One region of the Kribbella sp. NPDC004875 genome, then DNA from elsewhere that is predicted to be linked to it. Evidence: riboswitches for the same ligand, from Rfam matches in the RefSeq annotation. Region 1 holds a riboswitch; each other region holds the start of a gene.
What was found. Region 1 has a riboswitch for glycine ahead of gcvT (glycine cleavage system aminomethyltransferase GcvT). Riboswitches for the same ligand answer to the same signal wherever they lie in the genome.

Region 1 (10,163 bases):
GGCCATCGCCGGCCTGGTGGCGCGACCCACCAACATCACCGTCGCGGTCATCCTGTTCCTACTGGCCGTCATGGCCCTGGGGCTGGCCGCCTACGGCGCCCTCGAGCGCCTGGTCACCCGCAACCAACGCCCCCGCTGACCAGGCACCAGGCCGGGGCAGGCACTCAACCGGCGGCTCCCACCATCGCGGTGGCGTTTCCGCTCAGCGCGTCGGCTCCTCCGCTCAGCGCGCCAGTTCTTCCGCGAGGCGGCGGACGCCGCACTCGGGGCTCGTGAGGACCGGGATCGGGAGCTGCAGCCCCTCAGCGGCCGAGGCCATGGACGCCTGCGCCAGAACCACGACGTCACCGTCCGCCGCGGCCCTGGCTACGGGAAGTCCGACCGCATCGCGTACGCGGCAGTCGCCGGCCCCGGAGCCTACGGCTGGAAGCGTCAACCCAGCATCGGCCACACGGACGAGTCCTTCACCGGCGCTGACGACCACGGAGAGGGCAGCGCAATCGACTGCTCTTTGCTCGGCATCGTCCCCACCGAACACGAACTCGCCGCGCTGTTTCCGTGGATGAGCGGGAACGCGCAGTCGAACTTCTGCTGGAGCGATTCCGCCGTCGCTAGTTGCTCGGCGGAGTTGTCGATGCCGACCGGACGGCCGCCTGCGCGCTTCACCCAGGCGCCGATGTACGCCGTACCGCAGCCGAGATCGATCACGTCCTTGTCGGTCAGGTCGGGCAGTACATGCAGGTCACCGCGCGTCAACCTGCCTGGTCAGACAGCCGACACCAGCGCTTTGACCTGATCGACGGTGGCCCGCAACGCCTCGAGTTCCTCACGTTCGCTCGACTGCATCGTCGTGTCGGAGGTGACAAGCTTCTCGAACGCCGTGCGCAGAGATTCGGCGGAGTGCTCCTGCCCGCCGGCGGCGGCGAGGATGACCTGGCCGATCACCGAACTCCTGGTGAAGACCATGGTCCAGTCGTACTGCTGCCGTGTCAGGGACGTGGCAGCCAGCCCCGCCTGATCCAGGTTGTGCTGAATCATCCCGATCGGACCACCGTCGAGCCGTCCCGCCTGCACACGGTCGCGCAGGTTCCACATCTGCACCGACAGGCGGCCTCTTCCACGGCCGCCGCCAGCTCAGCGAAGTTGGCCCCCCGGGGAGTATCGGAACGGAAATTAGCGGTATCGGGAACGCGGCCAGGGCTACACCCTTCGCGTCAGCGAGGAGCCCGCCGTGCACCGCGGGCTCCTCGCCCGCTGCCAGCCGCTCGACGGCACCCAGGGCGTCCGTCCCGGCGGCCCCGGCCCAGCGCCAGGCCGGCCGCGAGTACGAGAATCGCGTCAGCACGCTCGCGCCGATCGGACCATGATTGTTCTCGGCACCAACCGCTGTACTGATGTTGCCCCCTGCCTGGAAGGGCCTCGTTCAGCGCGGAGCGATTCCCGTGTCCGTGGAACGGAGCGCCTCATCGAGGGGGCCCGCACCAGGGCCCGCCAGCCAGCGGTCGAAGCACAGCAGGAACGGGAACTCCGTGCGCAAGGCGTCGATGTTCGCGTTTCCCACCAGCCTGCCGTCGTCTACGAGTGCTTCCAACTTGCTGAGGACCTCGTCCTGCGCGGGCAGGGTCGTCGACAGGCGGCTGTAGCTGATCGGTCGACCGGCGGCCTGGGTCAGATGCCCGGCCAGGGCGTTGCCGGTGAGAGCGTCACCGGCGATCTCCATGGTGCGGCCGGCGTAGCTTTCGGGTGAGCTAAAGACAGCGGCGACGATGCGGCCAATGTCGCGTACCGCGATGAACTGCATGGCCTGGTCGGGGCGCATCAGGAAGGACAGGTGTCCCCGGTCGAGGCCGATTTCGGGGGTCACCAGGAGCTCCATGAACGTGGCTGGCCGAATGATGGTGCTGGCGATGTCCAGCTTCCGGACATGGGCCTCGATGCGGCTCTTGGTGTCGAGATGGTCGACGCCCGTTGTCGAGCCCGCGGTGAGCGCCGAGCTGTAGACAAGGTGGGCGACGCCGCAGCGCTCGGCGATGTCGGCCACCGCCGTGCCGAAGCGGACCTCGTCCTCGTTGGTCACGCCGCCGCCGGCCTGGCCGGAGTTCGGCTGGACACTGAAGACACCGTGGGCGTCAGCGAAGGCCGCGCGGAGCGACTCCGGATCCCCAAGGTCGCCGCGGACGGTTTCGACGCCGGAGGCGGAGAGGGACCGGGCCCGGTGGCCGGACGGATCGCGCACGACCGCGCGCACCACCCAGCCGTCGGCCCGCAGCGCAGCGGCGACCGATCCCCCCTGCTGCCCCGTGGCGCCCAGGATGACGACGGTTTTGTTGATGTTGGTCATGCCGTCCACGCTGCGCTTTCGGCGATCACGGACGTGTTCCTGATAAACATTGCTGATTCCTGGGATCCTGAGGAGTGAGTCGGAGACGTGCTGGTCACAGGCCTGCTCCAGAGTTTCGTACGGGGTGGCTCGCGCGCTGTATCCGCTACGCTAAAACCTGACGCCAACGTCAGGTGCAAGCGAGACGTGGAGTCGGGTCAGGAGGCCGGATGCGGATCGGAGAGGTCGCCGCGAAGGCGGGCGTCAGCGTCAGGGCGCTGCGCTACTACGAGCAGCAGGACTTGCTGCACTCCACCCGGAATCCGGGTGGCCAGCGCCAGTATCCGGCCGGTGCCGTCGAACGGGTCAGGCTTATCCAACAGCTCTACTCCGTGGGCTTGCCCAGCAGAACCATCCGCGAGGTCCTGCCGTTCGCCGACTCCGGTGAGGCGTCACCGGAACTGCTGGAGCTGCTCGTGGCCGAACGCGACCGCCTCGACCGGCAGATGACGGACCTGCGGGACGTGCGCAACCGGCTGCACGACTGCATAACCGAGGCGCGGAATCATGACGGAACAGGATGTCCATCCTGAAGCAGGGGCGGCCACACTCGCACGGCCCGGACCGTCCCTCGAAGCCACCGGCCGCAAGCTCAAGACCCTGGAGGAGGACTAGACATGTGCCCAACCCCACCGCGCCTTCGCTCCCCATACCCACCCGCGCGCACCACGTCCCTCCGGCCGCCGAGTCGTGGATCTTGATTGGTGGATCGCTGGATCTGCGACCTCGATCCACGACTCGCGGTGAGGGCAGGAACCGGCTGCCACGACTCGGCGGGGTGGTCAGGTGAGGCGGAGGTAGTCGAGGTTGAAGCCGCCGGTCTCGCAGTAGACGGTGATCAACTGATCGCCCGCGGGCAGGGTGAGTTGGGTGGAGATCGACCGGTAGGCACCCCAGCCGCCAGTGTCGGGGACCGTGGTCTTGCTGAGCACGCCACCGCTCGCATCGCGGATCGAGATCGCGTCCGGTGCCGACGCGCCCGTGCCGTTGGCTACGCGCAGCTCGAGGTCATAGATCCCGGCCTGCGTGACGTCGACGCGGTACTGCAACCAGTTGCCCGCCGCCGTCCACCCCACGTTCTTCCCCCCACTCGCCGCCGGATTGCTCTCGATGAAGTTGGACCCGCCGTCGGTCCACCCGTGCTGAGCGACGTACGACTCCGCCTCGACCTTCTCCCCGACCGGCGCCCCACGCGACTGAACGTTCACCTGCACGGAAACCTCGTCATGCGCCACCCCGTCCGTCACTCGGAACTTCAACTGCTGCTCGCCCGCGACAGTCGGATGGATCGTGACCAGGCCGGTCCGCGCGTCGAGGGCGACACCTGCCGGCAGATCAACCGCGTAGTAGGCAAGCCGATCCCTGTCCCGATCCGACGCGTGCAACTGGATCTGCGTCGTCTTGTACTGATCCGCGGCGACATCCGGAATTTCCGCAAGTTCCGGCGCGTGGTTTCCGTGTCCGGACGGAACGTCGCCATGCCAGCGGTACGTCGCGTACGCGTTGGCCGGCACAGTCACGGTGAACGACTTCCTCGCCAGCGTGACGCGAACCTTGCTCGGAACATTGTTGGCGTTTCCAACGATCGCAACGAAATTGCCCTGCGGATCCTTGTAGACCACGTTGCTGATCCCGTTCGCTGTCGCGCTCGACTCGACGCGAGTGTCCTCCGGCGTGAGGTACTTCGCGAACTGCCCCAGTGAGTACAGTTCGTCCCGCACACTGAACGTCTTCGTCGTCGTGTCGACCTTCACGAGTCGATCGGGCCACTTGGTCGTCCGCCCGACCTCGTCCCAGTCGACGTTGTTGTCTCGCGCGGGCGTCCAGTGCAGCGTGCCGCCGTCCTGGTCGGTCGTCTGCGCCCACAGCACGTACGACGACGCGTCGAGCCGGAAATAGTCCAGAACAGTTTCCGGCGACAGGTCGCTGGTTTCCGTCATGTGCACAGGTTTTCCATACCGTTCGTACGCGTCCCGCATCACCGTCGGATCGCCCCAGTACGGATGGAAAGCGATGGCATCCGTGGCCTGACGCGTTTTTGGATCGTTGAAGATCCGGTAGTAGTTCTTGGTTTCCGTGCTGTTCGGATCGCGCCAGTCCCAGAAGTTGAAGTCGTGCACGTAGAGATCGGTGCGCAGACCGGCTCGCCGTACCTCGCGCTTGATCGCGACCGCGAGTTTCTGCTGCTGTTCCACGCTGATGTCCATCGCCGGGTACACGACGTCGATCCCGGGTTCGTTCAACAGCGTCAGCGCGTCGACGGTGATCCCGTGTTTCGCGTACGCCTGCAGGTACTTCACGTAGTACTGCGCGAACACGTCGATGCAGTCGTCTCGCAGCTTTCCGACCTGGTAGTACGACGACGTACTGCCGGGCTTCAACGCCACCTCGCCGGTGAACCGGTTGTTCGTCTTCATCCAGGCCGGGGCGCTCCACGCCGACGCGAAGAACGTCGCCCGAGGGTTGTACTTCTGGATCAGCTTCACCGTGTCGACGATGTGCGCGTCGACGTCCCGCTTGATCGAGAAGTACTTCAGGTTCCGGTCCTCGCTCACCCCGGCCGGCAGCTCGTCGTACGACCAGAACGGCAGGTGCTCGATCAGGTCCGGGCTCCCGATCGTCAACCGGAACCGGTCGAAGCCCGCGCCATTCCGCGGATCCACCAGCAACCTGATCGCCCGCTCCCGCTCAGCCGGCGTCAACTTCCACAGATTGGAGACACTCGTCTCGTCCAGCGAGAAGCCGATCCCGGCATACTTCTGCCGCAGCGTGCTCGGATCCACGACCACCGTCGCATCCACCGCGCCACCGTCGTCGTTCCCCACGTACGCCGTGGGCAACGCCCTCCAACCCTGCACCGCCCCACCCGAGCCGGCCTTGCGCGAGTACGTCCCCCTCACCACCGCACCCGGCCCGTCGTCTCGAGCCGTATCGCGCTGCACTGCACCGCGCTGTGCGACCGCGGGCACTCCACTCGCCGCGAGCGCAGCGGCCACGACCCCGACCACAACCGCCAACCCATGAGTCCGCCTCACAAACCCTCCAACCTCGCTGGAAAGCCCTTACAAGCAGGCCGACTCTAAGCACGCCGAACCCGCTTCCACATCCCCTCGCCGGTTCCGGAACTTGTTCCGGAACCGGCGACAGGCAGTTTCCGGCACGTTCCGGAACAGCCGGTGGAACGCGTTCCGCGATCGTTTGACCTCGAGTGGCGGTCCGGCATACGGTCGGTCGCACAACTGCACATCGTGCCGTTCGAACCGGGGCGGAAGAGTTCCTTGCCCGACCAAGGCAGGGGCGCCGGAGGAGCAACTCTCCCCAGAAACTCTCAGGCCCAGTCACCGCTCCGGATGAGGCAACTCTGGAAAGTCAGGGCCGTCGTGTCCTGCACCCACGGTGCAAACCGCAATCCGCGGCGAAGCTCTCAGGTACCGATGACAGAGCGGGGAGGTCACCCAACCGGTGGTGCCACTGCGTGGCGCCGGAAGCCAGGGAGCCTCCTCATCGTGTCCCGACACACGCCGCTGTACGCCGTGCATCAAGAGCTCGGCGCCAGTTTCACCGACTTCGCGGGCTGGTCCATGCCGGTCCGCTACACCTCCGACGTCGCCGAGCACCATGCCGTCCGCACCACGTCCGGCCTCTTCGACCTCAGCCATATGGGCGAGCTCGAGCTGACGGGTCCACAAGCCGGCCACGCGCTCGACTACGCGCTCGTCGGGCATCCCTCCAAGATCGCCGTCGGCCGGGCTCGGTACTCGATGCTGTGCACCGAGACCGGCGGCATCGTGGACGACCTCGTTGTGTACCGCCTCGCCGACGAGCACTTCCTGGTCGTCGCGAACGCCGGAAACGTTCCGGCCGTCCACGCCGCCCTCCAGGAACGCACCACGTCGTACGACTGCCAATTGCGGAACACGTCGGACGACTGGTCGCTGCTCGCGATCCAGGGTCCGGACTCGGAAAGCGTTGTCGGAAAGCTCACGGAAATCCCCGTCCAGCAACTGCGGTACTACGCCATCACTGCGGGCACGGTTGCCGGGTGCAACGTCTTGCTGGCGCGCACCGGGTACACCGGCGAGGACGGCTTCGAGATCTACTGCCGCCCGGCTGACGCGCAGCGGGTCTGGACGACCATCAGCGCCGTACCCGATGGGCCGCGACCGACCGGGCTGGCCTGCCGGGACACGCTCCGGCTCGAAGCCGGAATGCCGCTCTACGGCCATGAGCTCAGCACCGAGATCACGCCCTTCGAGGCCGGACTCGGCCGGATCGTCGCCTTCGGCAAGGAAAACGGTTTCGTCGGCCGGGACGCACTCGCACGGCGCCGGGACGACGGCCCGGCACGGATCCTGGTCGGCCTGGTGTCCGACTCCCGCCGCTCACCCCGAGCCGGGTACGCCGTACTCGATCCGACCGGTGAGCCCGTCGGCACGGTGACCAGCGGCGCACCGTCGCCGACCCTGCGCCGCCCGATCGCGATGGCCTACGTCCGTCCCGGCCTGGAGGAGCCCGGAACCCCGCTGCTCGTCGACATTCGCGGCCGGCACGAGCCGGTCGAGGTCATCACCCTGCCGTTCTACCGCCGCTGATCCACCGCCGCTGATCCACCGCCGCTGACCCCAGGAGCCCCCGATGTCTGTCCCGACCGACCTGAAGTACACCGCCGACCACGAGTGGCTGTCCCTCGACGGCGGCACCGCGACCGTCGGCATCACCGCGTTCGCCGCCGACGCACTCGGCGACGTCGTGTACGTCGACCTGCCGATCGTCGGCGCCGCCGTCCGCGCCGGTGCGCCCTGCGGCGAGATCGAGTCGACGAAGTCGGTGAGCGATCTCAACGCCCCGGCCGACGGCGAGGTCGTCGAGATCAACCAGGAGGTGATCGCCGACCCGTCCGTCCTGAACACGGACCCGTTCAAGGCCGGTTGGCTGTTCCGTCTGAAGGTCTCGGGCATGCCGGACCTCCTCGACGCGACCGCCTACGAAGCGCTGACGGGTGGCGCCTGAGATGAGTCTGCTGGACCGGCAACTCGCAGACGCCGACCCCGAGGTACACGCGGCGATCGAGGCCGAACTCGGCCGCCAGCGTGACACCCTCGAGCTCATCGCCAGCGAGAACTTCGCTCCGATCGCCGTGATGCAGGCGCAGGGCTCCGTCCTCACCAACAAGTACGCCGAGGGCTACCCGGGCCGCCGGTACTACGGCGGTTGCGAGCACGTCGACGTCATCGAGCAGCTCGCGATCGATCGCGTGAAGAGTCTGTTCGGCGCCGGTTTCGCCAACGTCCAGCCGCACTCGGGCGCGCAGGCGAACGCCGCGACGATGGCCGCGCTGCTCGAGCCCGGGGACACCATCCTCGGCCTGGACCTGTCCCACGGCGGACACCTCACACACGGAATGCGGCTGAACTTCAGCGGAAAGCTGTACGACGTCGTTTCCTACCACGTCCGCGACACCGATTTCCGGGTCGACATGGACGAGGTCGAACGGCTCGCCGTCGAGCACCGGCCGAAGCTGATCGTGGCCGGCTGGTCGGCGTACCCGTTGCATCTGGATTTCGCCGGTTTCCGGCGGATCGCCGACCTGGTGGGCGCCTCCCTGATGGTGGACATGGCCCACTTCGCCGGCTTGGTCGCGGCCGGGCTGCACCCGAACCCGGTACCGCACGCGGATGTCGTCACCACGACTACGCACAAGACCCTGGGTGGTCCGCGCGGCGGAGTGATCCTCACGAACCGCGCGGACCTCGCCAAGAAACTCAATTCCGCGGTCTTTCCGGGCCAGCAGGGGGGACCGCTGGAACACGTTGTCGCTGCGAAGGCGGTCGCCTTCAAGCTGGCCGCGACGGACGAGTTCGCCGAGCGGCAGCGCCGAACGCTCGACGGTGCGCGGGCGATCGCGGGACGGCTGCTCGCGGACGACGTCCAGGCAGCCGGGATCTCAGTACTGACCGGCGGCACGCAGGTGCACCTGGTGCTGGTCGACCTACGGAAGTCCGAGCTCGACGGACAGCAGGCCGAGGATCTGCTGCACTCCATCGGGGTCACCGTGAACCGGAACGCCGTACCGTTCGATCCGCGGCCGCCAATGGTGTCGTCGGGGCTGCGCATCGGTACGCCGGCGCTGGCCGCCCGAGGGTTCGGGGATCCGGAGTTCCGCGAGGTGGCGGACATCATCGCGATCGCCCTGCTGCGTCCGCACGACGCCGAGAGTCTCGCCGTACTGCGGGATCGCGTCGCCGTGCTGGCCGCGAAGTTCCCGCTGTACGCCGGGAGTTGAGGACTGGAAGCGCTACCGGTCCATCGCCGCGCAGTGAGAAATGCTCGATTCTGCGTTCTCTGCAAGCGGTTGACGGCCACGCCAAGATCGGACACTATCGGGCATATCGCCGATACGGTGAGTGAAATCCGAGAGCGCTCCCGGAGTGTCCGCCCCGTTTGCTCGAGACAGGAGCTGCAGAGATGAGATGGATCGTGCGCGGCCTGCTGGCCGCCGGGCTGGTCGGCGCCGTCGTGGCGCCCGTGCTGCGCACCGCCGACGCCGCCACCCCGACCGGCACCACGTCCCCGAGCGGCACCACCGCCAAGGCGGGCAATCCGGTGCGGCTGACGAGCGGCTTCTACGTCGACCCGGACTCGAACCCGGCGACCTGGGTGCGGAACAACGGCGGTGACGAGCGGGCGACCGCGATCCAGAACTCGATCGCGAGCAAGCCGATGGCGCGCTGGTTCGGCAACTGGAGCGGCGCGATCGGGGCGGCGGTCGGCGGTTTCGTGAGGGCTGCCGACGCCGCCGGCAAGCTGCCGGTGCTGGTCGCGTACAACATCCCGGGCCGGGACGCCTGCGGTGGTCATTCCGGCGGTGGTGCCGGGTCACCGGCGGCGTACCGGACCTGGATCCAGGAGTTCGCGCGCGGGATCGGGAACCGGCCGGCGGTCGTGATCATCGAGCCGGACTCGCTGGGCGACTTCAACTGCATGAACAGCGACCAGATCGCGGAACGCAACGGAATGCTCGGGTACGCGGTCCAGCAGTTCAAGGATCTCGCGCCGAACGCGTGGGCGTACCTCGACGGCGGGAACGCCGGCTGGGTCGCCGCCGACGTGATGGCGCAGCGCCTCCAGGGCGCCGGGCTGGCGAAGGCCCACGGTTTCGCGCTGAACGTCTCGAACTACTACACCACCGCCCAGTCGGTGAGCTACGGCAGCGCGGTGAACAGTCACCTGTCCGCGACCAAGCCGTTCGTCGTCGACACCAGCCGGAACGGAAACGGAACCGGAAACGACTGGTGCAACCCGCCGGGCCGGAAACTCGGCGTCACCGCGCAGAACGGCGGCGGCGCGGAAATGCTGCTCTGGATCAAGGTTCCGGGCGATTCCGACGGCGACTGCGGCATCGGCGCGGGCATCCCGGCCGGCACCTTCAGCCCCGACCTGGCCACTCACCTGATCAACGGAAACTAGCCGCATCCACCGCGAGTTCACCGTGCCCCGGTGGAGTCACGGACGACGAGCCGGGTCGGGAGAATCAGCGGCGAGGGGTCCTTCCCCTCGAGCAGCGCCCGCACCATCCGGGCCATCTCCCGGCCCAACGCCTGGATCGGCTGACTGACGGTCGTCAACGGCGGGCTGGTGTGCCGCGCTGTGGCGATGTCGTTGAACCCGACGACCGCGACGTCCTCCGGCACCGACCGCCCGGCCTCGGCAAGCGCCCGCAACGCACCGATCGCCATCTGATCCGACGCGACGAACACGGCATCCAGATCCGGGTGTGCGGAAA
Region 2 (10,163 bases), on a different contig from region 1:
TTGGCAGCTCACGGGTTGGGGAACCCAGGGGGTGGGGATGAAGTGCTGGGTTGTGCTGTGCGCGGGGCTGGGACTGCTGACGGGTTGCGGCGGAGGGCCGGAACAGCCGTCGATCCCTGCGGCCTCGGCGTCGGCGTCCGGTAGTGCTGCGTCGGCGCCGGCGCAATCGGTCTCGGCGGCGGCGCCCTTGGGCTTGGCCGCGTACCAGGCCGAGCTGACGCGGATCGACGAGGTGTTGTCGGGCGCGGCGCGGAAACTGACCCGCGTGCGGACCGCCGAGGGGTTGGCCGACGCCATGAGCACGCTGGCCGGGTCGCTGAACACGATCGGCGTCCGGTTGGCCGCGCTGTCGGTGACCTCGCGGCTGAGCGCCGTACACGAACTGCTGCAGGACCGGGTGGGTGTGGCGGCGATGCGGTTGACCAGCACGGAGGCGGCGTCCGAGGAGGACGCGCGGTGTGGTGGCGTCGCGTTCACCTCGCAGAAGGTTCAGCGGCAACTGCGGACCGATCTCGCCGCGGCGCTCAGCGGGCTGGAACGCCTCGAACTGAGGTTCGGTGCGGCGTTGCCCGACCCGGGTCCCGCGCCCGCGCAGGTGCGCCCTGACAGCGGCGAGGTCCTGGTCCGCCGGGGTCCCGACGGGATGGGCCGGCTGAAGATCACGAACGGTACGCCGAAGGATGTCGCGGTCTCGATCGTCGGCGACAACCAACCACCGGGCCGTCCCCAGGTGATGGTCTACGTCCGGGCGAAGCAGAGCACGACCGTGAACGGGATCGGCGGCGCGTACCACCTGTACTACAAGAGCGGCGCGGACTGGGATCCGAACCACCGGAAGTTCCAGTCGGACTGCTCGTTCACAAAGTTCGACCAGACGTTCGGCCGGAACCAGGGCTGGAAGGTCAACCTCCAGCCGACAACCGGCGGCAACGCCGACACGACCCAGGTGGAGGCGTACTAGCTACTCCGCACGCGCCGCCGCAGCGCCGTCGCAGCGCCGTCGTGGCGCCGTCGTGGCGCCGTCGTGGCGCCGTTTGGGCGCCGTTTGGGCGGTTCACCCCAGAAATGGTCCGTTCCCACGCCGCATGCCAACTGCTCACGGACAACATCAGAGGTGAACCGCTCGAATGCCTGGCCGGGGTGCCTGGCCGGGGTGCCTGGCCGGGGTGCCTGGCCGGGGTGCCTGGCCGGGGTGCCTGGCCGGGGTGCCTGGCCGGGGTGCCTGACCGAGGTGCCTGACCGAGGTGCCTGACCGAGGTGCCTGACCGAGGTGCCTGACCGAGGTGCCTGGCCGGGGTGCCTGGCCGGGGTGCCTGGCCGGGGTGCCTGGCTGGGGACGGGCTGGGCTGATGGATGACCTCGACGTTTCTCGTCATGGCACTGGTGTCCTGAGGACGCTAGAGGCCTAGCTTGTCCAGGAGGGAGCCCAGGAGGCCGCCCAGGCCATGCGGCTTGCCCGGGTCGTCCGGGGTGGTCGGCGGGGTGCTCGGCGTGGTGCTGGTCGGCGGCGCGGTCGGCGTGGCCGTGGTCGTCGGCCGTCCGGTGGGCGTGACGGTCGGCGTCGCGGGCGGGCGCTCGGTCACCACCGGGATGGTCGGCCGGGTGGTCTCGGCGATCTGCGTCGTCGGCGCCTCGGTCGGGTACGGCGTCCCGGTCGGGTACGGCGTACTCGGGGGACCGGCCGGCCACCGGATCTCCCCCGGCTTGGTTGCGGTCGGCAACGTCGTCGGCAGCGCGGTCGCGCCCGGCGTCGGAACCGGAGTGGTGGCGGCGGCCGTCGCGGTCCCGCGCGCGCCGACCGGGAGGTTCTGACTCGGCTGACCGGGTTGCGGCCCGGCGATCGGCACGGCCGGCTTCGGGCCACCACCGGGCAGCGGCAGGAAGGAAGCACCGATCCGGGGTCCGCCGAGCAGTGCGACGAAGACCAGGACGAGGTAGCCGAGCAGCAGGACGCCGGCGCCGGCGGCGGCCTGACGGAGTCGCCGCGGGTGCTGCCAGGGCGGGCGGCGGGAAGCCGTGGCAGACATCGCTTTCACAAGTCCGGAAGGGTATCGGTTGAAGGACCACTTCAAACAGTCCTTGGAACAAATTCCACGCCGAAGCGAAATCATTAGTCAGGTGCATACAGCATTACGCGAGCGTAGGAATGCACTGCGTTAGCTGATTGCTCAGGTCAACGCCTGCAGACCGATCACCGACAGCAGCCGGAGCTTCTCCGCGGCCTCGGTGCCCGGCGCCGCCGTGTACACCACGATCCGCAGATCACTGCCCGGTACGGCGAGAACGTCGCAATCGATGCCGAAGTCACCGATCTCGGGATGCCGGACCGTCTTCCGTTCGGACCGGTGGAACCCGACGACCGGCCGCTCCCACAGCGCCGCGAACTCGTCGTCGCGCGCCCGCAGTTCGTCGATCAGCGCCTTCAGATCCGGGTCGTGCGGATAGCGGGCGAGCGCGGCACGCAAATCCGTTACCATTGCGTGCCGGAATTCTCGTTGCTGTTCCGGAGTCTGGACAATTCGGTCGCCCGGCGCCACGAAATGCCGGTAGATGATGTTCCGGTCGCGCCCGCGCCACTGCGACGGGTCGCCGATCAGCGCCGCGAACAGCGGGTTCCAGCTGATCATCGTCCAGGCGGCGTCACACACGCACAGCGGCGCCCCCTCGAGCTGGTCGACGATCCGCTGCACCCCCGGCGGGATGTACGTCGAGATCCGCCCGGGCGTCGGCTCGACCTCGCCCGCGAGCACGAACAGATGGTTGCGCTCGGCATCGGACAGCCGCAGCGCCCGGGCCAGCGCGGTCAGCACCTGCGGGGACGGCGAGTCCGACCGGCCCTGCTCGAGCCGGACGATGTAGTCCACCGACAGCCCGGCCAGTTGCGCCAGCTCCTCGCGCCGGAGACCCGGAGCGCGCCGCTTCCCGCCAACGGGCAGTCCGACCTGCTCCGGCGTCACCCGATCGCGCCAGGCGTGCAGCGTTCTCCCGAGCTCACCCATGCCGTCCAGTATTCCGCGCCCGCACGGCGTCAGCCTGGTACTGCCGTTCCCTAGGACATTGTGGGTACTACCTGGTGGGGGCCGGCGGCGAGAGGGTGAAGGCATGACAACGACACTCATCACCGGGGCGAACCGAGGCCTCGGCTACGAAACGGCTCGGCAGCTGGTCGAGGCCGGGCACACCGTGTACATCGGCGCCCGGGACCCGCAGCGCGGCAAGCAGGCGGCGAGCGACCTGGGTGCGGAGTACCTGCCGCTCGACGTGACCAGCGACGAATCGGTCGCCGCGGCCGCAGCGCAGCTCGACGCCCTCGACGTACTGATCAACAACGCCGGCATCCCGGGGCCGCGCAAGGAGGCGCGGGACCTGACCGCCGAGGACATCCACCAGGTGTTCGACCTGAACGTGTACGGACCGGTGCGGATGCTGCGCGCGTTCCTGCCGTTGCTGGAGCGCAGTGCGAACCCGGTCGTCGTGAACGTGTCGAGCGGACTCGGCTCGATCGCCACCGCCGTCGACCCGGCGGCGCACACCGGCGCCGTACCGGTGTGGGTCCCGGCTCCGGCGTACGGCGCGTCGAAGGCGGCGCTGAACATGCTGACGGTCCAGTACGCGAAGCAGCTGCCGAATCTGCGGATCAACACCGTCGACCCCGGGTACACCGCGACCGACTTCAACGGGCGCAGCGGTTACCAGACCGTCGAGGAGGGCGCCGAGATCATCGTGCGGCTGGCGACGATCGACCAGGACGGCCCGACCGCGGAGTACCTGAGCATCCACGGCACGGTGCCCTGGTAACCAGAAGAGTGACCAGAAGGGTGACTAGCACTCGATGACGTTGACGGCGAGCCCGCCGCGCGAGGTCTCCTTGTACTTGATCTTCATGTCGGCGCCGGTCTCGCGCATCGTCTTGATCACCTTGTCCAGCGTGACCACGTGGACGCCGTCGCCGTGCATCGCCATCCGGGCCGCGTTGATCGCCTTCACCGACGCCATCGCGTTCCGCTCGATACACGGGATCTGGACCAGGCCGCCGACCGGGTCGCAGGTCAGGCCGAGGTTGTGCTCCATCGCGATCTCGGCGGCGTTCTCGACCTGCTGCGGCGTCCCGCCGAGCACCTCGCAGAGGCCGGCCGCCGCCATCGAGCAGGCCGACCCGACCTCGCCCTGACAGCCGACCTCGGCGCCGGAGATCGACGCGTTCTCCTTGTACAGCACGCCGATCGCCCCGGCGGCCAGCAGGAACCGGACCGCGCCGTCGTCGGTCGCGCCCGGCACGAACCGCCGGTAGTAGTGCAGTACGGCGGGAATGATGCCGGCGGCACCGTTCGTCGGGGCGGTGACGATCCGGCCGCCGGACGCGTTCTGCTCGTTGACGGCGAGCGCAAACAGGTTCACCCAGTCCATCACCTTCAGCGGATCGACCGACCACGGGTCGCCGCTCAGCCGGCGGTGCAGGGCGTGCGCCCGGCGCGGCACCTTCAGCCCGCCGGGCAGGATGCCCTCGGTCTCGCAGCCCTCCCGGACGCAGTCCTGCATGACCTGCCAGATGTGCAACAGGCCGTCGCGGATCTCGTCCTCGGTGCGCCAGGCGAGCTCGTTCGCGAGCATCACCTCGCTGATCGTCAGCTGCGACTCGCGGCACCGGTCGAGCAGCTCCGCGCCGGTCGTGAACGGGTACTTCAGCGGGGTGGTGTCCGGCACGATCCGGTCCCCGGCCGCGGCGGTCTCGTCGACCACGAAGCCACCACCGACCGAGTAGTAGGTGCGCTCCCGCAGTACGGCGCCGGTGGTGTCCCGGGCGACGAAGATCATCCCGTTCGGGTGGTACGGGAGGGCCTTGCGGCGGTGCATCACCAGGTCGGTGTTCTCGTCGAACGCGATCTCGTGGGTGCCGGCGAGCAGGATCCGGCCGCGCTCGCGGATGGTCTCGACGCGGGCGTCGACGGAGTGCGTGACGACGGTCTCCGGGTCGGCGCCCTCGAGCCCGAGCAGGACGGCCTTGTCGCTGCCGTGCCCGTGCCCGGTCGCGCCGAGCGAGCCGAACAGCTGCGCCTCGACGGTCGCCGTCGCGGTCAGCAGACCGTCGTCGACGAGGCCGAGCGCGAACGTGCGGGCCGCTCGCATCGGTCCCACGGTGTGGGAACTCGACGGGCCGATCCCGATACTGAACAGGTCGAAGACGCTGATCGCCATCGTGTGGAGGTCCCTTCCGGTCGTCGTTGACCGAGTGGTGTCCTCCCCGCTCTGTCAGGCTGATGCCCTCCAGAGGTGCCTCGCCCGTACGGTGAAGGTGCCTGAGAGATTCTTGGGGAGAGTTGCTCCTACGGCGCCCGGATCAGGTCCGGGTCTCTCCCGCACGGGTTCATGCGGCTGTTGAGTTAGCTTCCGCTGTGGACGGTACGGCGGTCCCACGCCCGGCGTCAATCCGGCCCGTTCGCCGCTCACGACCTTGAACCCAGATCTCGAAGAACCAGGTGAACAGCGGCGGAACACTGGCTGCCAGGGCGGCCAGTGTGACCGGCCAGGACCAGCGCAACGGGCCGCGGACCGCGAGCACGGTGATCACGTAGGCGACGAAGATGCCGCCGTGGATCGGGCCGAAGATCTGCACGCCGATCTCGTTGTCCGACAGCACGTACTTGAACAGCATCCCGATCAGCAGGCCGGTCCACGAGACTGCCTCGGCGATCGCCACGGCCCGGAACCACTGCGCATGTTTGGTACTCATCAACGACCGACCCTAACAAGCCCCCCAAGCCACGTCCGGGGTCATCGGGGGCCGCTCCCCGATGCCGCCAGCAAGCGATTGCCGAAGGATCGTCGGCATGATGCTCACCCGACGCGCCGTCACCGGCGCGGTACTTCTCGGCGTCGCGACCGCGGGCCTGGCAACACTGCCGGCCGCCGCCACGACGACCAGCACGATCCAGTGGACCGACTGCAAACCCGAAGGCAAGGACGATCCCGCCGAGGTGCTGGGCTCGCAGTGCGCGACGCTCCGCCTGCCCGTCGACTGGCGCGACCCCGGCGGACCGACGTTCGACCTGGCGATCGCCCGCCGGACGGCGAAGACACCGAGCGAGCGCGTCGGCGTCCTGGTGTTCGGGCCGGGCGGCCCCGGCGACTCCGGCGTCGACCGGATCAAGACCGGGATCAGCCGGTTCAGCACCGACCTGCAGGACCGCTTCGACATCGTCAGCCTCGACCCGCGCGGAGTGGCCCGCAGCAACCCGGTGAAGTGCTCGACCGACCTGCTCGCGAAGCAGCCGTCGCCGATCATGAAGAGCGCGGCCGACTTCCGTACGACGCTCGCCTACAACCGGCAGCTCGCCTCGGACTGCCGCCGGAACACCGGCCCGCTCTACGACCACATCGACACCTGGCAGACGGTCCGCGACGTCGACGCCATCCGCCGGGCCCTCGGCGAGTCGACGATCTCGTTCCACGGCAGCTCGTACGGCACGCTGCTCGGAGCGCAGTACGCCGAGACGTACCCGAGCCACGTGCGCGCGATGGTGCTGGAGAGCGTCATCGACCACTCCACGGCCACGACCCGGGCGTTCATCGACGACCAGGCCACCGCGGCACAGGACTCGTTCGACGAGTTCGTGAAGTGGTGCGACGCGGCGACGGCCTGCGCAGTGCACGGTCGCGACATCCACGCGCTCTGGGCCGGCCAGCTCGCGAAGTCGGCCGATCCGTTCAAGCTCAGCTACTCGGTGTTCAGGTTGCTGTACGAGCCGCAGTGGTCCGCGCTCGCCGACATGCTGGCCTCGGCGACACCCGAGAAGAAGGCCGCCGCGACCGGGCTCACGTCGTACCCGCTCGCGGTGTTCTGCCAGGACTGGAACCTGCCGGTGCGCGACTACCGCGAGTACGCCGCTCATCTGCAGCGGACCGCGCGGAACAACCAGGACATGCGCTACCCGGGACCGCTGATGGCCGTCTCCATCTGCCTCGGCTCACCGCCGGCGAACAACCCGCAGCACCAACTGAAGGTCCATGGCCTCGAGACGCCAGTGCTGGTAGCCAACGCGATCCACGACCCGGCGACCGGATACTCCTGGGCACAGAGTGTCACGCGGCAGCTCGGCCGGTACGGCGTCCTGCTGACCTACGAGGGCTGGGGACACGGGAGCTACGGGAAGAGCCCGTGCATGCAGAGCACGATCGACGACTACCTGATCTCGCGAGAGGTGCCGGAGCGCGGTAGCAGCTGCGCCGCCGTACCACCGGCCACGTGACGTAGCCCGGCGTCAGACCGGAACGCCGGTCACGTCGAGCACCCGGTCGAGGTGGTCTCCACGGACCAGTCGCCCGGCCAGCAGCCGGAGCTCGGCGCAGGCGGTCTCCAGCGCCTGCGCCTGGGTCCGGCAGTTGTCGACGTACCAGAACGGATCGTCCGGTTGCGGATCGTCGGCGTCGTCGATGTCGGCGTACCAGTGCCGGTTTCCGCAGTGCACCACTCGCACTCGAAGGTTCATGCTGACTACTCCCCGTACCCGGGGCTCCTGGGTACCCCATGTCCCCAGTCCGGGGCCGACTCGGCCGGGCGCGTGATCCGCGGCCCCCCACATGCCACGCGCCGGGCCGAGTACGACCCTCCCCCCGCCCGTTACATCGTCAGGCGGGCGGAGGATGTTACTGCTGGTGACCAGATAATTTTGGGTAGTTGAGCGGTCACTTACCGAGGTGCGAGCGGGTCCACCGCTCCAGGCCGTCGGTGGTGATCGGCAGGTCCTCGGTGAGGATCTCCAGCCGGTCGGAGTGCACGACGACGTTGTCCTCGATCCGGATGCCGATGCCGCGCAGCTCCGGCGGCACGGTCTCGTCGTTCGGGTGGAAGTACAGGCCCGGCTCGACCGCGAGCGCCATCCCGGCCTCGATGGTGCCGGCGAAGTACGCCTCCGGCCGGGACGCGTCGCAGTCGTGCACGTCGAGGCCGATGTAGTGACCGGTCCCGCAGACGATGTACCGCCGGTGCTGTTGCCCGTCCGGGCCGAGCAGCTCGTCCATCGAGACGTCGAGCAGACCCCAGTCCCGCAAGCCCTCGGCCAGCACCCGCAGCGCCTCGTGCTGGAAGGCGCGGTACGGCGCTCCGACCTTGACCGCCTCGAGGGAGGCCAACTGCGCCTTGTGCACCAGGTCGTGCACCTGCCGCTGCGCCGCGGTGTACTCGCCGGTCGCCGGGAAGGTCCGGGTCACGTCGGCGGTGTAGAGCGTGCGGGTCTCGACGCCGGCGTCCAGCAGGATCACGTCGCCCTCGTTCACCGGGCCGTCGTTGCGCACCCAGTGCAGCACCGGCGCGTGGTTGCCAGCAGCAACGATCGAGGCGTACCCGACCCCGTTGCCGGCGGTCCGCGCGCGCCGGTCGAAGGTGCCCTGCAGCCAGCGCTCGCCGCCGCCGCGGATCGCCTCCGGGAGCTCGCGGGCGACATCCTCGAACGCGAGCACGCTGGCCGCGACCGCCTCCCGCAGCTGGTCGAGCTCCCAGTCGTCCTTGATCCGGCGCAGCTCGGCGAGCGTCTGCCGCAGGGCGTTGCCGTCCGTGGGCGAAGTACGGACCAGGGCGTCCAGCATCGGCTCGACGCCGGGCACCGAGAGCATGAACGGGACCGCGCCGCGCACGGCCGCGGGCAGTTCCTCGATCGGGCGGCAGGCGATCTGCAGCGCGTCCGACCAGTCCTTCAGGCCCGGCACCGGGCCGATCCACAGCTCACCGTCGCGCGCGTTCGCGAAGAAGTCCGCCTCGTCCGGCCCGGCCGTCTCCCGCAGGTACAGCGTCGCGTCACCGTCGCCCGAGATCACCAGTACGGCGCCCTCGGCCTGGCAACCGGTCAGCCAGACGAAGTCGCTGTCGGCGCGGAACGCGTAGTCGGTGTCGTTCGACCGGACCGGCGCCCGTCCGGCCGCCAAGGCGATCCGCCGGCCCGGCAACGCCGCGGCCAGCTTCCGCCGGTGCTCGGCCGCCGCCTCGGCAAGCCCCTCCGGCACCGTCACCGACCGGTCCACCGGCCCCCAGCCCTGCGAGACGAAGTCGCGGAATCCCTTGGCGTCGATCGGCCGGTAGGACTTCGGCGTCTGGTCGGTCCGGTCGTCTTCGGTCATGAGCTGAGCTCCCCTTTGCAGCTGACGGTTGTAGCTCATCAACTCAGGTTCTCGCGGGGGTTTGCAAGCCCTTATCTCTCATCGGGAACGGAAGGCGGCGAGCAGGCCCTGTTCGGAGTCGAGGAGGTACTGGTGCAGGTCCGCGGCGGCCTCGTCGTACTTGCGGGCCTCGAGCAGCTCGAACAGCCCACGGTTGCGCTGGATGTACGGCTCGTGCAGCTCCCGCGGAGTCGCGATGACGTGGAAGAGCAGCCGCAGTTCCGCGAGCAGCCGGCCGGTCATCGCGTCCATCCGGGAGCTGTCCGCGAGCCCGATCAGGTGCATGTGGAACCGCATGTTCGCCGTACCGACTGCCGCCCAGCGGTCCGCCCGCGCGGCGGCCTCGGCGGCTTCCACGTCGTCCTGCAGCGGCTCGAGCCGGCTCGCCGGGAGCTCCGGGTCCCGCACGGCCAGCCCGCGGACGACGTCCACCTCGAGCACGCGACGCAACCGGTACAGGTCGATCACGTCGCGCTCGTCCAGCTCCGGCACGAACACGCCGCGGTGCAGCTTGTAGACCAGCAGGCCCTCGTGGGTCAGCAGCCGGAAGGCCTCGCGCAGCGTGTTCCGGCTGACCTCCAGCACCTCGGTCAGCTCGACCTCGGACAGCTGGGCACCGGGCGGCAGCGCACCCTCGGTAATACTGCGGCGCAGGATGTCCGCGGCCCGCTCGGCCGAGCTGCTCCGGTCCAGTCGTGCGACATCGGCCGCGACCGTCCGCAGCCACGCCTGCCGTCCGGTGTCCTCGGCCCCGCCCGTAGTCATCTCCGCATCATCGCGCACCGGGGGTGATCAGGAAAGTGGAACAAGCCTCTTGCAGGATTGTTGAACAATCTTCTACGCTCGTCGGAGGAGGTGGCAGATGGACCTCAACGCGGACATGGGTGAAGGATTCGGCTCCTGGTCGATGGGCGACGACTCGGCGCTGCTCGAGGTCGTGACGAGTGCGAACGTGGCCTGCGGCTTCCACGCCGGCGACCCGTCGATCATGCGCCGGGTGACCGCGGAGGCGG
Region 3 (10,163 bases), on a different contig from region 1:
TCCGCCCTGCTGATCGTCCAGCGCGGGCCGAACGCGGGCAGCCGGTTCCTGCTCGACGTCGACGTGGTCACCGCCGGCCGGCACCCGGACAGCGACATCTTCCTCGACGACGTGACCGTGTCCCGCCGGCACGCCGAGTTCCGCCGGGACCCGTACGGCGTGAAGGTCCGCGACGTCGGCAGCCTGAACGGCACCTACGTGAACCGGGACCGGATCGACGAGGTCCAGCTGAACAACGGCGACGAGGTCCAGATCGGCAAGTACCGGTTGGTGTACTACGCCAGTGGCCAAGCCTGATCCCACCGCCGAGGGGCCTGTCGACGGCCGCGGCATCGGAGAGGTGCTGCAGCTCCTGCAGGCCGACTTCGCGGACGTCACGATCTCCAAGATCCGGTTCCTGGAGGCCGAGGGTCTGGTGACGCCGGCGCGGACGCCCTCGGGCTACCGCAAGTTCAGCGCCACCGACGTCGAGCGGTTGCGCTACGTGCTTACCGCGCAGCGCGACCAGTACCTGCCGCTGAAGGTGATCAAGGAGTATCTCGGCGCGATCGATCGCGGCCTGCGGCCGGCGGCCGCGGGCCCACCGGTCGCGCCGAGCTCGTCGCCGCAGCCTCCGGGCCAGCCGGTCGCGGACGACTTCGGTGCCGCGGGCACCGAGTTGCGGATGACCCGCGACGAGCTGCGGGCCGCCGCGGGCGTGTCCGCGGAGCTGCTGGGCGAGTTGGAGAGTCATGGCCTGGTGGTGGCCAGCGGCAACCACTACGGCGGCGACGCGATCGTGGTCGCCCAGGTCGCCGCCGAGCTGGCGGCGTACGGTCTCGAGCCGCGGCACCTGCGCGCGTTCCGTACGGCGGCCGATCGGGAGGTCGGCCTGATCGAGCAGGTCACCGGGCCCCGCCGGACCGAACAGACAGCGGAGTTGGCGGCCCTCACCGTGCGTCTCCATACCGCGCTGGTCCGCTCCCGCCTGCCCCGCTGACCTGGCGAACGGCGCGCACGGTTGTGCGGACCGTGGCACACCCCGCGGGACTGCTGGTGGGTTGACTGCGGAGTAGGCTGAAGGTGTGCGCGAAGTCGACGTGGTCGGAGTCCGGGTGGAGATGCCCTCGAGTCAGCCGATCGTGCTGTTGCGAGAGGTCGGAGGTGAGCGGTACCTGCCGATCTGGATCGGTGCTGCCGAGGCGAGCGCGATCGCGTTCGCTCAGCAGGGCATGGAGCCACCGCGGCCGTTGACCCACGACCTGTTCGCCGAGACCATCCGGGTGCTCGGTCACACCCTCAGCCAGGTCCGGATCGTGAACCTGACCGACGGCGTGTTCGAGGCGATCCTGGTCTTCGACGACAAGACCGAGATCTCCGCGCGGCCGTCGGACTCGATCGCGCTCGCGCTGCGCACCGGGACGCCGGTGTTCTGCACCGAGGAGATCCTCGCCGAGGCCGGGATCCCGGTGCCGGAGAGCGAGACCACCGGCGCCGACGAGGTCGAAGAGGAAGAGGAGGTCGAGCGGTTCCGGGAGTTCCTCGACCAGGTCACCCCGGAGGATTTCGACAAGAGTTGATCCGGGTCCGAAGTCAACTGCGACCCGCCGATGTGCCTCGGGTGATACAAGAGCGACTAGGTAACGATTCGTGCGGCAGTCGCGACACGCTCCCGGCTCGACGCGGTTGTCGTTGACCCGGTTCAGGCCGCGGCTTACCGTGAAGGAGTCGTGGGGTGTTGTCACTCCACGGAGATGGTTCGTTCCGATCGGTACCAGGGAGGCTCAGGCGTGACACGCACCGGCGACACGGATCTGACGTCGACGTCCGACGCGCATGCCGAGGCCGTGGCCGAAGCCACTGCCACCGCCGGCGTTCAGGGTCTGCTGTTCGACGACGACCTGCGGCCGATGCCGGAGGATGTCGGGTTCCGCGGTCCGACCGCGTGTGCCGCGGCCGGGATCACCTACCGGCAGCTCGACTACTGGGCCCGTACCGGTCTGGTCTCGCCGTCCGTGCGCCCCGCGACCGGCTCCGGCACCCAACGGCTGTACGGCTTCCGTGACGTGCTGTTGCTGAAGGTGATCAAGCGGCTGCTCGACGCCGGGATCTCGCTGCAGCAGATCCGGACCGCGATCGCCCACCTCAGCAAGCGCGGCTTCGACGACCTGACTCAGATCACGCTGATGAGCGACGGCGCGTCGGTGTACATGTGCACCTCGCCCGACGAGGTGATCGACCTGCTGGCCGGCGGTCAGGGCGTGTTCGGTATCGCCCTCGGCGGTGTCTGGCGCGAGGTCGAGGGTTCGCTGTCCGAGCTGCCCACCGAACGTGCCGACGGTCACGACGAGTCGGACGAGGACGGCCACGCGGGCGACGAGCTCGCCGCCCGCCGCCGCGCCCGGATGACGGGCTGACCCAGCCTTCGGCCCTTTTCCGCCCCTCCTGTGCGCCCACTCACCGCCAACTCGCTGCGCGGTGTGTGGGCGACCTTGCTGTTACCGCTGAACGCGGACGACTCGATCGACTTCACCCGCCTGGAGTCCCAGGCCCAGGTGCTCGGAGCGCAGGTAGCGGCGGCGCGGCCGGACGCCCGCCGGCTGCTGCCCGAACTGTTCGAAGATTCCTGGTAGCCTCAGGTTCAGCCGTACACAACACTCGGGAGAGACCCGTGTTCGGGCGCCGAAGGGGCAATTCCTCCCCGGAACCTCTCAGGCCCATGGACCGAGTGTCACAGGCGACTCTGGAGCGTACTGCCCGCACGGCAGGGTGTGACAGAGGGGGAGGCGACCGGACGCACTGTCAGCAACGGAGCCTCTAGATGAACAACTCACCCCACCTTTCGGCAACCTTCGCCGACCGGCACATCGGTCCGCGCCCGGACGAGATCGCCCGGATGGTCCAGCTGCTCGGGTACGACGACGTGGACGCGCTCGTGGACGCCGCGGTCCCGGCCTCGATCCGGTCCGCCGAAGCGATGCGGCTGCCCGAACCGGCCTCCGAGGTCGACGCGCTCACCGAGCTCCGCCAGCTCGCGGCCCGCAACACGGTCGCCACCTCGATGATCGGCCAGGGGTACTACGGCACGTTCACGCCGTCGGTGATCGTCCGCCGCCTGGTCGAGAACCCGGCCTGGTACACCGCGTACACGCCGTACCAGCCGGAGATCTCCCAGGGCCGGCTCGAGGCGCTGCTGAACTTCCAGACCGTGGTCTCCGACCTGACCGGCCTGCCGACCGCGAACGCGTCGCTGCTCGACGAGGGCACCGCGGCCGCCGAGGCGATGACGCTGGCGCACCGGTCGAACAAGAAGAGCAAGTCCGACCGCTTCCTCGTCGACGCGGACTGCTTCGCACAGACCATCGCGGTGGTGCGGACGCGCGCCGAGGCGCTCGGGATCGAGGTCGTGGTCGCCGACACCACCGGCGGTCTGCCGGACGGTGACTTCTTCGGCTTCCTGGTGCAGTATCCGGGGTCCAACGGAGCCGTCCGCGACCTGAAGCCGCTGATCGAGGCGGCGCACGGGCGCGACACGTTGGTTGCCGTGGCCTCCGACCTGCTCGCGCTGACGTTGCTCGAGGCACCGGGTGAGGCCGGCGCCGACATCGTCATCGGTTCCTCGCAGCGCTTCGGCGTACCGCTGTTCTACGGTGGTCCGCACGCCGGCTTCATGTCGGTGCGGTCCGGTCTCGAGCGGTCGTTGCCCGGTCGCCTGGTCGGCGTCTCGGTCGACTCCGACGGCGCCCCGGCGTACCGGCTGGCGCTGCAGACCCGCGAGCAGCACATCCGCCGCGAGAAGGCGACCTCCAACATCTGTACGGCGCAGGTCCTGCTCGCCGTGGTCGCGTCGATGTACGCCGTCTATCACGGTCCGGACGGACTGCGGGCGATCGCCGAGCGCGTGCACTCGTACGCCGGCAAGCTCGCCGCCTCGCTGCGCGCCAGTGGCATCGAGGTCGTGCACGACGACTTCTTCGACACCGTGCTCGCGCGGGTCCCGGGGCAGGCCGCCGACGTTGTCGACGCGGCCCGCCAGAACGGGATCTGGCTGCGGCTCGTGGACGCGGACCACGTCGGCATCTCCTGCGACGAGAAGACCGACGTCGCCACGCTGACCCGGGTCTGCCAGTCCTTCGGCGGCCAGTACGACGACACGCTCGGCGCGCCGGCGATCGCGGTCGCCCGGACGTCGGAGTACCTGACCCATCCGGTGTTCAACACGCACCAGTCGGAGACTTCGATGCTGCGCTACCTGCGCAAGCTGTCCGACATGGACTACGCGCTGGACCGCGGAATGATCCCGCTCGGCTCCTGCACGATGAAGCTGAACGCGACCACCGAGATGGAGCCGGTCACCTGGCCGGAGTTCGCGGACCTGCACCCGTTCGCGCCGATCGAGGACGCGGCCGGCTACGCCAAGCTGATCAACCAGCTGGAGCGCTGGCTGGCCGAGGTGACCGGCTACGCGAAGGTCTCGATCCAGCCGAACGCCGGCTCGCAGGGTGAGCTCGCCGGGCTGCTCGCGATCCGCGGCTACCACCACGCGCAGGGCTCGCAGGACCGCACCGTCTGCCTGATCCCGGCGTCCGCGCACGGCACGAACGCCGCGTCCGCGGTGATGGCCGGCATGAAGGTGGTCGTTGTCAAGGGCAACGACGACGGCACGATCAACCTGGACGACCTGCGCGCGAAGGCCGCCGAGCACGCCGACCGGCTGGCCGCGATCATGATCACCTACCCGTCCACGCACGGTGTGTACGAGGAGAGCGTCCGCGAGGTCTGCTCGATCGTCCACGAGCACGGCGGCCAGGTGTACGTCGACGGCGCGAACCTGAACGCCCTGCTCGGGCTGGCGAAGCCGGGTGAGTTCGGCGGCGACGTCAGCCACCTGAACCTGCACAAGACGTTCTGCATCCCGCACGGCGGTGGCGGTCCGGGTGTTGGTCCCGTGGCGGTCGCGGCGCACCTGGCGCCGTACCTGCCGAACCACCCGCTGCTCGACCAGGCCGGTCCCGAGTCCGGTGTCGGGCCGATCAGCGCGGCGCCGTTCGGGTCGGCCGGGGTGCTCGCGATCTCCTGGGCGTACATCCGGATGATGGGTGCCGAGGGGCTGACCGCCGCGACGAAGGCCGCCGTACTGACGGCGAACTACGTGGCGAAACGGCTCGAGGGTGCGTTCCCCGTGCTGTACACAGGCGAGAACGGGCTGGTCGCGCACGAGTGCATCCTGGACCTGCGGCCGATGACGAAGGAGACCGGGATCTCGGTCGACGACGTCGCGAAGCGGCTGATCGACTACGGGTTCCACGCGCCGACGATGTCGTTCCCGGTCGCGGGCACGCTGATGGTCGAGCCGACCGAGTCCGAGGACCTCGGCGAACTCGACCGCTTCTGCGACGCGATGATCGCGATCCGGCACGAGATCGACCGGGTCGCGGCAGGCGAGTGGCCGGCCGCCGACAACCCGCTGGTGAACGCGCCGCACACCGCCGAGTCGGTGATCAACGACAAGTGGGAGCACGCCTACACCCGCGAGGAGGCGGCCTTCCCGCGCTCGGTCGACCGCGCCTCGAAGTACTGGCCCCCGGTCCGCCGCATCGACGGCGCCTACGGCGACCGCAACCTCATCTGCTCCTGCCCGGCGCCGGAGGCCTTCGAGTAATGACCCTGCGTTCGGACACTGCCGCCGCTTTGTTCGCGGAGATTGCGGCGGCGCAGAGTGAGGGGCGGCTGCCGTCGGTGAACGCCGGGGTGGTTCGGGACGGGGACTTGGTGTGGAGCGGGGCGCGGGGGCGGTTCGCGACCGGGGACGGGGCGGCCCCGGGGCCCGATGTGCAGTATCGGGTCGGGTCGATCACCAAGACGTTGACGGCGATCCTGGTGATGCAGTGCCGGGACGACGGGTTGCTGTCGTTGAACGATGCTGTGGGCAAGCACCTGCCGGGGATCGCGTTCGGGGACCGGACGATCCGGCAGTTGCTGGCGCACAGCGGCGGGATGAACGCCGAGCCGGCCGGTCCGTGGTGGGAGCGGAACCCGGGCGTCACGTTCGACGAGCTGACCGCGGCGATGGACGACTCGCAGGCGGTCGGGCCGGCGGATCGCCGGCACCACTACTCGAACCTCGGGTACGGCCTGCTCGGCGAGATCGTCGCCCGGCTACGGGGTACGTCGTGGTTCGAGCTGACCCAGACCCGGATCCTCGACCCGCTCGGCATGAGGCGGACGACGTACTTCCCGTCGCGCCCGGCGGCCGAGGGGTTCTCCGTGGACCCGTTCAGCGGGCAGTTGGTGCCGGAGCCGGCGTACGACTCGGGGGCGATGGCGCCGGCCGGGCAGCTGTGGAGCACGATCGAGGACCTGGCGCGGTACGCGACGTTCTGGATCGATCCGGTGCACGAGGTGCTCAGCCGGGAGTCGGTCGAGGAGATGGCCACTCCGGTCGCCTCCGACCCGCGGGAGGGACTCACCGCGTCGTACGGGCTGGGGCTGCGGTTGATCGCGGACGACCCGCATCTGCTGATCGGTCACACCGGCTCGATGCCGGGCTTCCTCGCGGGGCTGTTCGTCGACCGGGTACGGCGGGTCGGCGCGGTCACGCTGGGCAACGCGACGTACGGCCGGGTCGCGTCGCTGGCGCCTGAGCTGGTGCGGATCCTGATGCGTCACGAACCGCCGATCGCCCAGGAGTGGGTCCCGGAGCCGCCACTCGCGCAGGGCGCCGAGCTGCTCGGGCACTGGTACTGGGGCAACACGCCGCTCACGATCTCCGCGACGGCCGGAATTCTGCAGCTCTCCGGTGGTCTCAGCACCCGGCTCTCGCCGCTCGGACCCGACCTGTACGTGGGTCGTGACGGCTACCTGGCGGGTGAGAAGGTCCGGGTCGTCCGCGACGGCGACACGATCGTGCATCTCGACGCGGCGACATTTGTCCTGACCAGGACGCCGTACGGCAGCTAGTGTCCTGAGTCGGAAGTTAGACGGCGCTTTCGGCGCCCAGGCACGCACCTCACGGCACGTGCCCAGCGCCCACGATGCTCCGCATCGAGGCCACTGACCACGCACCGCGATGCACGCACCTGACCACCGAAATCGCTCGCCCAACTTCCGACTCAGGACACTATGCTGTGACGCACCACATGGAGTAGATCAGGGGTAGATCACCCGGCTGCTTACCGGGAGGGCGCAGGTTCGAGTCCTGCCTCCATGTCTGATGTGAGTCTGCTGTCTCATCCAGAGAACGGGGGTTCCGGATGCCGGACGAGCCATCGGCGAGTGCGTCGGCCGAGTACGCGATCGGCCGCCTGCAGCACGCTCTCGAACGCGCCCTGGTCGCGGACGATGTCGCCGTACGCCGCCGCGCCGCGGCCCGGGTCGATGCCTGGCGCAACGTTCTCGAGGGGATGGCGTCGGGGCGGCTGGCGGTCGGCTCGCGGACGCCGGTCGCCGACACTCCCGCGTGGGTCACGCTCGAGGTGGCGCACGGTGGATTCGCAACCGGGCGGTACCTCGCAGAGGTTCCGGTGGATCCGGAGGAGCTCGCCCGGGTGCCGGCCGACGCTCCGGGGGAGACGGATCGCGAGCGGGTCAACCTCTGGTATCTCGGCGATGAAGGGCTGGCCGAGCTCGGGGAAGCGCTGCGGACCCGGCGGTACCGGGTGGATGTGCCGGAGGAGTCGGCGCTGCTGGTCGTCGCGTGGCTGCTGGAGAACCGGCATCACGCCGCGGCACTCGATCTCGTGGCGGAGCTTCGCCCGCTGCTGCATCGGTTGCGGTTCACGCCGACGTTCAGCCCGTCGTCGATGCCGTCCGGGGCGGTCGTCCGGCTACAGTCGGTGGGGGAGGTCGGGGACATGTTGCGGCGGGCAACAGTCCGGCCGCAGATCGCCGCCCAACTCGAAACCCTCCGCGTCTGGAACCCGCTGTACGACCGCCTGGTAGCCCTCTGGTGCGACACAGTCGACGGCGACCTCCCAGAACTAGCCGGCCCAGACCTAGCCGGCCCAGAACTAGCCGGCCCAGAACTAGCCGGCCCAGAGCCCGGAGGTCCGGTGCCGGGCGCTTCGGTCGTCGGGGGTTGGCCGTGTCGGGTCTGGCCGGATGACTGGGTCCAGCGGCGGCGTCAGTGGCTCGACGACTACGCGGCCGCGGCCGACGTCCATCGAGCCTCCCAGCGTCACGCCAAGAGCAACTTCGCCCGTCTCCATGCAGCCCTGGACCTGTGCCCGGTCGACAGCTCAGCCCTCACCGGACGCGACGTCGGCTGGATCCGGCGTGCCCTCGCCAACACGGTCAGCGCCCACGGAGCCCCGGGCTCCGAGCCCCGCGCGGCCCTCCGTACGACGCAACGCGCGGTAGCTGCACGCCCGGCGTACGCGACTCTGGCGCACATCCTCGGCGCCCGCCTCGACCGCTTCCCGCGCGACGGCGGCCTGCCGTCGCTCGACCCGATCGCCGGCGAGGTCGACGGTCACGAGGCGCCGGCCGCCGCCGGAGAAGCGATCCCACCGCACCTCCTGGCGAAGGCCGCGCGGGCCGTCGAGGCTCCGATCGGCGAGCTGGTCGATCGCGGCGTGATCAGCTCGGGCGAGGTCCTGGCCCGCGTGCTGCCCCAGATCACCTCCCAGCTGCTCGCGGCGAACATCGAGGACCCATCGCTCGCCGCCGCCTACGCGCAGACGTACGCCGCGTTCCGGCGCCGGCGCAGTCTGCTGTTGCTCAACCTCAAGCACCAGGTGCGCTTCGACGAACTGCCGTGGGTCGAGGCCGTCGCGCCGTACCGTGACCGGCGTGAGCGGTCGGCCCGTGCCGCCGCGCAGTCGCTGCGCGAAACGACGGTGGTGGCGCTCAGCGCCTTCCCCCACGCGATCCTGCCGAACCCGCTGGTCCGGGAGCTCGGTGCACTCGCCGCGCAGGCCGACCTCAAGCTCCCGCTCGTCGAGGAGGTCGCCGCGGACATCTTCATGGGCACCTTCACCGTGAAGTGGCGTTCCGCGAGCTGCATCGCGAGTCGCGTGCTGTTCGGTACGACGTACGCGCGGTACTACGACCTGCCGCACGCCTGGCCGGCCGTCGAGGAGCCCAAGGGCTGGCGCAAGCGGTGGGGCAAGCCGACCGCGGACGACTTCGCCGAGGCCTGCCGTCTCCGCGCGCAGGAGGCACAGAGCGCCGAGAAGCCCGGGTACGTCGCCCAGAACGGGACCGTGCTCGAACAGGCGCAGATCCTGACCTCGCACAAGCTGGCCGCTCTCGTCGACGCCCTGGATCAGACCGACTGGCTGCGTGCGGCCGCGCCCGAGCTGGCGGGACGCGCGTTCGCGTGGGCGGTTCAGCGGCAGACCCAGCCGGCGCCGACCTGGATCAGCGCGCTCCAGGGCATCAAGAACACGGCGTACGCGTGGCGACAGGCGATCTTCTTCCTGAGCTTCTGCACCCCGGTTGCGCAGCAGGACGTCGTGGCCGAGCTCGAGGATCGCGCCGGTGTCCTCGGTCCACGCTTCGCGCCGGCCGTCGTCGGCCTGCGGCAGGTGCTCGCCGGGGAGTGCTTCGACGCGAAGGGCCGGACGAGTGGCGGGCGCCGCCTGCTCGGCTGGAGTGCCAGACCGCACTGGTGCATGCCGGATCCGGTGGGTCCGTGAGGATGTTCACGTCTCGGGTGCCCGAGTTGACACGGTGAGTGAGCCGGGCAAAAGTTAGGGCTGCCTTAGTAAGGGTTGCCTTACTCGACAACTTCCCGGGAGATCTGGATGTCGCAGCCCGCGCGCCTGACCGCGCTGCCCGCCCCCGCCTCCATCCACGTCCGTGACCCGTTCGCGGCTCGCTGGCCGCTGGCCTCGGCGGTCTCGGACCGTGAGCGTGGACCGTTGCCGCACGGTTCGCCGGGAGCGGTACTGCGCCGGGCGGCCGAGGTCCTGGGCGAGCCGCGGGTGCCGTCGACCGGGGTGGGGGAGTCCGCCGCGCTGGACCTGATCGCCGGTCTGCTGGACGAGACCGGGATCGACCTCAGCCACCCGCACGCGGCGGCGCACCTGCAACCGCCGGTGCTCCAGGTCGCGGTCGACGCGGACGCGTTGGCCTCGGCGTCGAACGCGTCGATGGACACCTACGACTCCGGTCCGGCGACGCTCGCGATCGAGCAGTGGGTCGTTCGGGCCCTCGCCGACCTGGCCGGCTTCGGTCCGCGA

Region 2: it holds a riboswitch for glycine, as region 1 does, so the genes downstream of both, ACFYRH_RS08345 (L-serine ammonia-lyase) here and gcvT (glycine cleavage system aminomethyltransferase GcvT) in region 1, are expected to answer to the same signal.
Region 3: it holds a riboswitch for glycine, as region 1 does, so the genes downstream of both, gcvP (aminomethyl-transferring glycine dehydrogenase) here and gcvT (glycine cleavage system aminomethyltransferase GcvT) in region 1, are expected to answer to the same signal.

The regions. Positions count from the first base shown of each region.
Region 1 is NZ_JBIALI010000007.1:263,149-273,311, forward strand. Features, by position in the region: gene ACFYRH_RS35590 (hypothetical protein) at 1-139, shown strand, start outside; gene ACFYRH_RS35595 (class I SAM-dependent methyltransferase) at 433-756, opposite strand; gene ACFYRH_RS35600 (hypothetical protein) at 766-1,101, opposite strand; gene ACFYRH_RS35605 (NmrA/HSCARG family protein) at 1,424-2,341, opposite strand; gene ACFYRH_RS35610 (MerR family transcriptional regulator) at 2,551-2,913, shown strand; gene ACFYRH_RS35615 (carbohydrate-binding protein) at 3,163-5,238, opposite strand; glycine riboswitch at 5,637-5,734, shown strand; gene gcvT (glycine cleavage system aminomethyltransferase GcvT) at 5,887-6,972, shown strand; gene gcvH (glycine cleavage system protein GcvH) at 7,016-7,390, shown strand; gene glyA (serine hydroxymethyltransferase) at 7,392-8,663, shown strand; gene ACFYRH_RS35635 (glycoside hydrolase family 6 protein) at 8,846-9,847, shown strand; gene ACFYRH_RS35640 (LacI family DNA-binding transcriptional regulator) at 9,865-10,163, opposite strand, start outside.
Region 2 is NZ_JBIALI010000001.1:1,707,984-1,718,146, reverse strand. Features, by position in the region: gene ACFYRH_RS08365 (hypothetical protein) at 38-961, shown strand; gene ACFYRH_RS08360 (hypothetical protein) at 1,398-2,027, opposite strand; gene ACFYRH_RS08355 (helix-turn-helix transcriptional regulator) at 2,169-2,999, opposite strand; gene ACFYRH_RS08350 (SDR family NAD(P)-dependent oxidoreductase) at 3,103-3,798, shown strand; gene ACFYRH_RS08345 (L-serine ammonia-lyase) at 3,823-5,196, opposite strand; glycine riboswitch at 5,276-5,368, opposite strand; gene ACFYRH_RS08340 (DUF3817 domain-containing protein) at 5,366-5,731, opposite strand; gene ACFYRH_RS08335 (alpha/beta hydrolase) at 5,829-7,247, shown strand; gene ACFYRH_RS08330 (hypothetical protein) at 7,260-7,487, opposite strand; gene ACFYRH_RS08325 (aminopeptidase P family protein) at 7,684-9,111, opposite strand; gene ACFYRH_RS08320 (GntR family transcriptional regulator) at 9,190-9,915, opposite strand; gene ACFYRH_RS08315 (LamB/YcsF family protein) at 10,013-10,163, shown strand, end outside.
Region 3 is NZ_JBIALI010000002.1:711,238-721,400, forward strand. Features, by position in the region: gene ACFYRH_RS14445 (FHA domain-containing protein) at 1-297, shown strand, start outside; gene ACFYRH_RS14450 (MerR family transcriptional regulator) at 284-979, shown strand; gene ACFYRH_RS14455 (bifunctional nuclease family protein) at 1,065-1,559, shown strand; gene ACFYRH_RS14460 (MerR family transcriptional regulator) at 1,734-2,396, shown strand; gene ACFYRH_RS14465 (hypothetical protein) at 2,427-2,612, shown strand; glycine riboswitch at 2,629-2,716, shown strand; gene gcvP (aminomethyl-transferring glycine dehydrogenase) at 2,801-5,641, shown strand; gene ACFYRH_RS14475 (serine hydrolase domain-containing protein) at 5,641-6,939, shown strand; tRNA gene ACFYRH_RS14480 (tRNA-Ser) at 7,118-7,189, shown strand; gene ACFYRH_RS14485 (hypothetical protein) at 7,233-9,617, shown strand; gene ACFYRH_RS14490 (pyridoxal phosphate-dependent decarboxylase family protein) at 9,726-10,163, shown strand, end outside.